DNA from 4 places in the Streptomyces sp. NPDC090798 genome. Region 3 is predicted to be linked to each of the others. Evidence: riboswitches for the same ligand, from Rfam matches in the RefSeq annotation. Region 3 holds a riboswitch; each other region holds the start of a gene.
The links. Region 3 has a riboswitch for thiamine pyrophosphate ahead of ACIQTP_RS05860 (purine-cytosine permease family protein). Riboswitches for the same ligand answer to the same signal wherever they lie in the genome.

Region 1 (2,195 bases), on a different contig from region 3:
GATCGACCCGGGCCTCAGCCCGTCGCCGAGCGAGTACGTGACGTCGTACGCCGCGAGGATCTCGCAGAGTTCCTCGAAGTTCTCGTAGAGGAACGATTCCTTGTGGTGCGCGAGGCACCAGGCCGCCATGATCGAGCCGCCGCGCGAGACGATGCCGGTCTTGCGGTTGGCGGTGAGCGGCACGTACGGCAGTCGCACGCCCGCGTGGACCGTCATGTAGTCCACGCCCTGCTCGGCCTGCTCGATGACCGTGTCCTTGTAGATCTCCCAGGTCAGCTCCTCGGCGCGGCCGTCCACCTTCTCCAGAGCCTGGTAGAGCGGCACCGTGCCGATGGGGACGGGGGAGTTGCGCAGGACCCATTCCCGCGTGGTGTGGATATTGCGGCCGGTGGACAGGTCCATGACCGTGTCCGCGCCCCAGCGGGTCGCCCAGGTCATCTTCTCGACCTCCTCCTCGATGGAGGAGGTGACGGCGGAGTTGCCGATGTTGGCGTTGACCTTCACCAGGAACCGCTTGCCGATGATCATCGGCTCGATCTCCGGGTGGTTGACGTTCGCGGGCAGCACGGCGCGACCGGCGGCGATCTCCTCGCGTACAACCTCGGGGTCGACGTTCTCGCGGACCGCCACGAACTCCATCTCGGGCGTGATCTCGCCCCGCCGGGCGTACGCGAGCTGCGTGACCGCCTCTCCGGGACGACCTCGGCGCGGCTGGCGCGGCCGACCCGGGAAGACCGCGTCGAGGTTGCGCAGGCCCCCTCGCGGCGAGGTGTGCTTGATTCCGTCGTCCTCGGGACGGACGGGACGGCCCGCGTACTCCTCGGTGTCACCGCGGGCGATGATCCAGTTCTCGCGCAGTGGCGCGAGGCCCCTGCGTACGTCGGTGTCGACGATCGGATCGGTGTACGGGCCGGAGGTGTCGTACAGCGTGACCGACTGCCCGTTGGTGAGGTGCACTTGACGGACCGGCACCCGCAGATCGGGGCGCGAACCCCCGACGTATCCCTTGTGCCAGCCGATGGACTTCCCGGCCTCCCGCGGCTGTTCGCCCTCGGGCGCGGCAGGCGCCCCGTCCATCTGGCTGGAGGCAGGCGTGCGTACGTCCTTGTTGGTCATGAGACCTACTCCCTACGCCGGCATTACCCGGTAACAGGTTCGGCGGTCGACGCAGCGGATTCCGTCTGCCGACGTCCCTCGTGAAACATCACTCGTTCCACGTGAAACATCGCTAAGACGGAGGTCAGCGCCCTCTCAGCCCGGTGCTCCGAGCTCCCGCGTGTGCAAAGGTGACTCCACGCTAGCGTCATATCTGGCGCGGTGAACAGAGGGCCCTCGCCGTTCTTGCGATGATCGGTCGGTGACCACAACGCAGCAGCCCCCGTTCCCGCCGTCCGAGCCGCCGCGCCGACGCGGTCCCGGAGACGGCTATGGACCGCGCTCCGGAGACGGCCGCGGATACGGGCCGGGCGGTGGCCCCGGTCCCGGTCCAGGGGGCGGGCACGGGCACGGGCCGGGCGAGGGACACGGGCACGGCCCCGGGGACGGACACGGACATGGGTCTGGGTCTGGGGACGGCCCTGGGAATGGAGGTGGGCCGGGGAATGGGCACGGCCCTGGGGACGGGCACGGATCTGGGCACTCGCACAGTCACAGCCATGGGCCCGCCACACCCGTCTCCAAGCATCTGCGCAAGGTCATCGCGGCCATTCTGATCCCCTTCGCCGCCGCGGTCGTTGTGGGTCTCGCGGTGCTCTGGCCCGGTGGCGCCCCTTCCCACGAGCGCACCGGCGTCGGCTTCGACCGGCAGACCCAGCAGGCCACGGTCACCAAGGTCGACAAGGTCAGCTGCAAGTCCGTGAACGCGTCGGGGGAGACCCCGACCGGCGACACGTCCACCGCCGAGGGCTCCTCCGCGCAGCAACAGGCGACGGGCGACTGCAAAAAGGCGACGATCCGGATCGACACCGGCAAGGACAAGGGCCGTACGTTCACGGAGATCATCCAGCCTGACCAGTCACGGCAGTTGCACGAGGGCGAGAAGGTCGTGGCCGCGTACGAGCCCTCCGCGCCCAGGGACCTGCAGTACTCGGTAACCGATGTGAACCGGAAGTTCCCGATGGCGCTGCTCGCCGGGATCTTCGCACTGGCCGTCGTGGTGGTGGGCCGGATGCGCGGTGTCATGGCGCTGGTCGCAC
Region 2 (2,195 bases), on a different contig from region 3:
CACCAGCTCATGGGCGTCGCGCAGCAGCTCGTAGACCCCGCCCGCGGTCACCGTCGTGTCCCAGCCCAGCTCCTCGCTGGTGGCGCCCACGACGAGCTCGCCGTTCTCCCGCGGCACCAGATAGACGTGGCTGCCGCGCACCACGGCCCGCACGGTCCGGCTCAGGAACGGCGCGTACCGCTTCGGCACGGTCAGCCGCAGCACCTGACCCTTCACGGGCCGTACGGGCGGCAGTACGGCGGCGGGCACGCCCGGGAGCTTCCCGCTGAGGCTCCCGGCGGCGAGCACCACCTGCCCCGCCGCCAGCTGTTCACCGCCCGTCGTGACGACCCCGGCGGCCCGGTCCCGTACGACGGTCAAACGCTCCGCCCACGTCCGGTGGAACTCCACTCCGGCCCGCTCGCACGCCGTGACCAGGGCCTTCGCGAGCCGGCGCGGGTCGATCTGGTGGTCGCCGTCGACCCGCAGCCCGCCGCGCACGCCCGGCGCGAGCATCGGCTCCAGACGGCGGCACTCCCGGCCGCTGAGCCACTCCGATTCAAGCCCCGAGCGGTGTTGCAGGGCATGCAGTTCACGCAGGTGGGCGCGGTCGTCGGCGTCCAGCGCGACGGCCAGCGTGCCGCACCGGCGGTAGCCGAGGTCCTGGCCGCTCGCCTCGGTGAGTTCGGCGGCGAAGTCGGGATAGCGGCGCGCGGAGGCGAGGTTCAGGCCCAGCAGGGTCTGCTCGCCGTAGTGCAGCTCGGTGACGGCGGCGAGCATTCCGGCGGCCACCCGTGCCGCCCCGCCGCCCGGCTCGGGGTCCGCGACCGCGACGGTGAACCCGCGCTGCGCGGCCCGCCAGGCGGTCACGAGACCGATGATCCCGCCCCCGATGACGAGGACGTCCGACGCACGTGCGTCCGATGACGGCGCATCCGAGGAACGTGCAGGTGTACGCGTAGGCGACATGGGCTTCCAGCCCCTCCCTTCGCCGGCATGACCCGGATCAGGTTCGTACGGTCGGAGGCCGCCAGCCTCCCTCTCAGCCCGGTGCGTCCGGGCTCCCGCGAGTGCTTTACGTGAGCCACCCTAGCCCGCTGCCGTATGTCTCAGTAAGGGAGCCTCCGTCGGACGCGGGCGCGACGAACGTTGTGGAACAGGTCACTGCGCACGTCCCCTGACTGACAGATTGTCAGTTGTCTATGGTGATCAGGTGAGCGAGCAGACGCGGGCACAGGTGCGGGCGCAGGGGCGTACGGCACGGCGGGTCGTCATCGTGGGCGCGGGCATGGCCGGCGTGCAGACGGCGGTCGCCCTGCGGGAACAGGGTTTCACCGGGGACGTGACGCTGATCGGCGCCGAGCCGCACCAGCCGTACGACCGGCCACCCCTGTCCAAGGCGGTGCTGCTCGGCAAGGCCGAGGGCTCCGCCTTCGACATCGACTTCGAGGCGCTCGGCATCGAACTGCGGCTCGGCTGCGAGGCGCTGGGCCTGCGCCCCGCAGACCACGAGCTGGACACCGAGACAGGACCGGTGCCCTACGACGTCCTGGTCCTCGCGACCGGCGCGGAACCGATCCAGCTGCCCGGCGCGCAGGGCGTCCCCGGCGTCCATCTGCTGCGGACCCTGGACGACGCCGAGCGACTGCGCCCCGTGCTCGCCCAGCAGCACGACATCGTGGTCGTCGGGGCGGGCTGGATCGGTGCGGAGTTCGCGACGGCGGCGCGTGAGGCCGGGTGCGCGGTCACGGTCGTCGAGGCGGCCGACCGGCCGCTGGCCGGCGCGTTGCCCGCGGAGGTCGCGGCGCCGATGGCCGCCTGGTACGCGGACAGCGGCGCCTCGCTGCGCACCCACGCGCGCGTGGAGCGCGTCGAGCCCGGCGCGGTGGTGCTGGACGACGGCACGCGGGTGCCGGCGGGCGCCGTGGTCGTCGGCATCGGCGCGCGCCCCGCCACCGCCTGGCTGGCCGGCTCCGGCATCGAGCTCGGCGCCCACCGGGAGGTGGTCGCCGACAACCACCTGCGCACCTCCGTCCCGGACGTCTACGCGGTCGGCGACTGCGCCTCCTTCCCGTCGGGCCGCTACGAGGAGCGCCTCCTCGTCCACCACTGGGACAACGCCCTCCAGGCGCCGCGCACGGTCGCGGCGAACATCATCGGCGAGGCCCCGGCGGCGTACGACCCGGTCCCGTACTTCTGGTCCGAGCAGTTCGGCC
Region 3 (2,195 bases):
GCGGCGGCGAAGGCGGCGGCGAACGCCACGAGCGCGGGCCACCACGGACGCGGGCGGGCGCTCTCGGCGGCCAGGTCGACGGGTGCGCCGCCGCGGGCCCTGGCCCGGGCGAGCCAGTCGACGGCGACGATCGCGACGAACCCGGGAATCCAGTAGCCGACGAACAGCAGGACGTTCTGGAAGCGGGCCGTGGTGTCGGCGGCGTGCATCCACAGCACGAGCGGGAAGCCGAGGACGGCGGCCAGCGCGGCGGCGGCCGGGCGTGGCAGCCGTACGCCCATGGTCTGCAGGGCGAGCGAGCCGCTGTAGTCGTTCATGGCGTTGCTGCTCAGCGCGGCGAGCGCCACCGCGAGCAGGCCGAACGCGCCGAGGGCGCCGCCGCCGAGCAGGGTGTCGACGCCGCGGGCGGTCTGGTCGGTGAAGACGGCCGCACCCCACAGTCCGAGCGCCTGGACGGCCACGAAGGACACGCTGATGCCCGCCAGGGTGTACCAGAACATGCGGGGGCGGGACGCCGTACGCGGCAGATAGCGGCTGAAGTCGCTCGCGTACGGGGCCCACGACAGCGCAAGGCTGAGCGCGATCGTGCAGGTCAGGACGAAGGCGGCGGCCCCTTCGGCGCCGTGCGCGGTGGCGGCGGGAGTGGTGTGGGCGCCGCCCAGTAGCTTCACGGTCAGGGCCACGAACGCGGCGGCGAGGGCGAAGGTCATCACGGTCTGGAGCCGGTGGATCGCCTCGTAGCCGAGGACGCCGAGCGCCCCCTGCGCCGCCATCATGACGAGCACACCCAGCCAGAACGGCCAGCCGCACAGCTGGGCCAGCGCGTCCCCGCCGAAGAGGCCGATCAGGGCGTCCCAGGCGATGGACGACAGCCACTGCAGGGCCCCGGGGACGACCACGGCCCGGCCGAACGCGAGGCGGGCGAGCGGCAGCTGTCCGGCGCCGGTCTGGCTCCCCCAGGTGCCGAGGTACGCGGTCGGTACCGCCCCCAGGAGGGTGCCCAGCACGACGGCGGCGAGCGCGGTGGAGAAGTCCAGGCCGAGCGCGATGCCGACGGTGCCGGTGAACACGCCGGTCATGGTCAGGTTGGGGGCGAACCACACGGTGAACAGACGGCCGGGGCCGCCGTAGCGGTGGTCATCCGGGACCGGGGCGATTCCGCGCGCCTCGACGTGCAGATCCCCCGGGGCGGTGGGCATCCGCCCGTCGAAAACGCCCTGCGGGCCTCCGACGGCCACCTCACCGCGAGCGTTACGGGCATACGGCAACGACATGAGACATCCCTCCGCCAGTCCTAACTGGTTCAGGTTCGACGGGTGTGATCTCAGCCCTCGTGCGGGGCACCCCGTGTCCGGTTCGGCGGCCAGGATAGCCCGCCCGGCGCGGTATGCCCCAGGGGGAGGGGCCCGCACGGCGCCGCGTCTTACGCGCCGACGCCCGGCTCCCCGCCCTGGTACGCCGCCGTCAGCAGCGCCAGCACACCGTCCACGGTGACCTCGCGCGGGTTCGGACACGTCTGTGCGGCGGCCTGCTCGGCGGCCACCGCCAGGTCGGTCTCCTTGAGGCCGAGTTCGGCGAGGCCACGGGGGGCGCCGAGGCTTCCGGCCAGCGTCCGCAGGGCATGGGGGACGTCGTCGGTGCCGCCCAGGGCGCGCGAGAGCGCGGCGATCGCCCGGGGCGCGGCGGGCGCGTTGTAGGCGAGGGCGTACGGAAGGACCACCGTGTGCGTCTCGGCGTGCGGCAGGCCGAAGGTGCCGCCGAGTACGTGGCACAGCTTGTGGTGCAGGCCCATGGTGGTGGCGCCGAGACAGGCACCGCAGAGCCAGGCGCCGTACAGGGCCCGGCCGCGCGCGTCGAGGTCGCCGGGGGCGGCGGCCACCATCGGCAGGGCCTGCGTCATCGCCCGTACGCCCTCCTCGGCCATGAGCGAGACGAGGGGCGAGACGTCGGGCGCGTAGAGGGCCTCGACGGCGTGGGCGAGCGCGTTGACGCCGCTGGTGACGGTGAGGGGGACGGGGAGCGAGAGGGTGAGCTCGGGGTCGTAGACGACGCTGCGGGGCTGGACGGCGGGGTCGCGTCCGGTGCGCTTGGCGCCGTGCTCGGTGAGTCCCCAGACCGGGGTCATCTCGGAGCCGGAGTAGGTGGAGGGCACGGCGATCAGGGGCAGGCCGGTGCGCAGCGCGATCGCCTTGCCC
Region 4 (2,195 bases), on a different contig from region 3:
TCTTGGCGGGGGCCAGGGTCTCGGGGTGCTCGGCCTGCGGGCCGAACTTCACGAACACCTGGGGCACCTCGGCGGTCTCACGGACCGGGTACACGAACATGTTCAGCGGCATGTCCTCCTGGAACCTGAAGCTGATGAGGAAGTCGAGGAGCGCCTTGCCGCCCTTGGTGTTCTTCGCGTTGCTCAGCAGCCCCGCGTACTCGACCTGGCGGAAGCAGGTGCCGCTCGCGACCCCGGTCGGCGCGGTCTTCGGCTGGGGGTCGGCGTAGATCACCTCGGCGGGCGGGGAGGAGGCGTACGAGACGACCAGCGGCCGGTCGGCCTTGGCCTTCTTCCCGCCCGCGGACCCGGAGAATTCGTCGTTGTAGGCCTGCTCCCAGCCGTCGACCACCTTCACGCCGTTGGCCTTGAGCTTCTTCCAGTAGTCCTGCCAGCCCTCGTCGCCGTACTTCGCGGCGGTCCCGAGCAGGAAGCCGAGGCCGGGCGAGGACGTGGACGCGTTCTCGGTGACGAGGAGGCTCTTGTACGCGGGCTTGATCAGGTCGTCGAAGGAGCTCGGCGGGGCCAGCTTGTGCTCGCTGAAGTAGGCCTTGTCGTAGTTGACACAGATGTCACCGGAGTCGATGGGCGTGACCCGGTGCTTGTCCTGGTCGATCCGGTACTGCTGGACTATCTGGTCGGAGCCCTTGGCCTCGTACGGCTGGAACAGCCCGTTGTCGAGCGCACGGGACAGCAGGGTGTTGTCGACGCCGAAGAAGACGTCGCCCTGCGGATTGTCCTTGGTGAGGATGGCCTTGTTGACGGCCTGCCCGGCGTCGCCGTCCTTGAGGACCCTGACCTTGTAACCGGACTGCTTCTCGAAGTCCCGCAGCACGCTCTTCGACACGGCCCACGAGTTGTGGCTGACGAGCGTGACGGTCTTGGAGTCCCCGGCGCCGCCGCTGTCGGAGGACCCGCACGCGGACAGCGTGACGAGGCCCAGCCCGATGACGAAGGCCGTGGTCGTCCTCTTGGTTATCACTGAATTCCTCCTGGGATGACCAGGAAGAGACGCGGCCCTGCCCGGGATCCTCGGAAGGTTCCCGGGCAGGGCGCAACAGCTTGAGTGATGCCCGAACTTCCTACCCAGAATGACCTGGGCAAGGTTCAGAGGGTCTGCGGCCCACCGGTGCTCCGGCTACCGCACTCTCAGCGCTGTGGCGCTCCCCTGTCGGAATATGAAGATGTCGGAATATGAAACTGCAACTGCTAACCGCACTGACTGACAGTGTCCGGGCACTGGCCGACGCTGGCCGGAGTTGACCCGCGCTGACCGGCGCCGGCTGAAAAGGCACTGCCAGGCACTGCCGCCGATCAGACTATCGCTCGGTCGCGGCCAGCTGTCCGCATGCCCCGTCGATCTCCTGGCCCCGGGTGTCGCGGACGGTCACCGGCACCCCGTGAGCCGCGATCGCCTCGACGAACGCCTTCTCGTCCTCGGGCCGCGAGGCGGTCCACTTCGAACCCGGCGTCGGGTTCAGCGGGATGAGGTTGACGTGCACGGGCTTGCCCCTGAGCAGCCGCCCGAGCCGGTCACCACGCCATGCCTGGTCGTTGATGTCCCGGATGAGGGCGTACTCGATGGACAGGCGGCGCCCGGACTTGGCCGCGTACTCCCAGCCGGCGTCCAGCACCTCGCGCACCTTCCACCGCGTGTTGACGGGGACGAGGGTGTCGCGCAGTTCGTCGTCAGGGGCGTGCAGCGAGATGGCGAGGCGGCACTTGAAGCCCTCGTCGGAGAACCGGTGGATGGCGGGCACCAGCCCGACCGTCGACACGGTGATCCCGCGCTGCGAGAGCCCGAGCCCGTCCGGCTCGGGGTCGGTGAGCGCGCGGATGGCGCCCACGACCCGCTTGTAGTTGGCGAGCGGCTCGCCCATGCCCATGAAGACGATGTTGCTCAGCCGCGCCGGGCCGCCCGGGATCTCGCCGTCCCGCAGGGCCCGCATCCCGTCCACGATCTGGTGCACGATCTCGCCCGTGGACAGGTTCCGGTCCAGCCCGGCCTGTCCGGTGGCGCAGAACGGGCAGTTCATCCCGCAGCCCGCCTGCGAGCTGATGCACATGGTCACCCGGTCCGGGTAGCGCATCAGCACGGACTCGACGAGCGTGCCGTCGAACAGGCGCCATAGGGTCTTGCGGGTGGTGTCCTGGTC

Region 1: linked by a shared signal. The riboswitch ahead of thiC (phosphomethylpyrimidine synthase ThiC) and the one ahead of ACIQTP_RS05860 (purine-cytosine permease family protein) in region 3 are both predicted to bind thiamine pyrophosphate.
Region 2: linked by a shared signal. The riboswitch ahead of thiO (glycine oxidase ThiO) and the one ahead of ACIQTP_RS05860 (purine-cytosine permease family protein) in region 3 are both predicted to bind thiamine pyrophosphate.
Region 4: linked by a shared signal. The riboswitch ahead of ACIQTP_RS21610 (thiamine ABC transporter substrate binding subunit) and the one ahead of ACIQTP_RS05860 (purine-cytosine permease family protein) in region 3 are both predicted to bind thiamine pyrophosphate.

Annotation. Positions count from the first base shown of each region.
Region 1 is NZ_JBIVXA010000015.1:99,703-101,897, forward strand. Features, by position in the region: gene thiC (phosphomethylpyrimidine synthase ThiC) at 1-1,116, opposite strand, end outside; TPP riboswitch at 1,109-1,286, opposite strand; gene ACIQTP_RS29710 (YibE/F family protein) at 1,358-2,195, shown strand, end outside.
Region 2 is NZ_JBIVXA010000008.1:84,366-86,560, reverse strand. Features, by position in the region: gene thiO (glycine oxidase ThiO) at 1-948, opposite strand, end outside; TPP riboswitch at 946-1,057, opposite strand; gene ACIQTP_RS19060 (NAD(P)/FAD-dependent oxidoreductase) at 1,193-2,195, shown strand, end outside.
Region 3 is NZ_JBIVXA010000002.1:369,122-371,316, forward strand. Features, by position in the region: gene ACIQTP_RS05860 (purine-cytosine permease family protein) at 1-1,274, opposite strand, end outside; TPP riboswitch at 1,264-1,358, opposite strand; gene ACIQTP_RS05865 (maleylacetate reductase) at 1,424-2,195, opposite strand, start outside.
Region 4 is NZ_JBIVXA010000009.1:254,572-256,766, reverse strand. Features, by position in the region: gene ACIQTP_RS21610 (thiamine ABC transporter substrate binding subunit) at 1-1,018, opposite strand, end outside; TPP riboswitch at 1,101-1,219, opposite strand; gene rlmN (23S rRNA (adenine(2503)-C(2))-methyltransferase RlmN) at 1,359-2,195, opposite strand, start outside.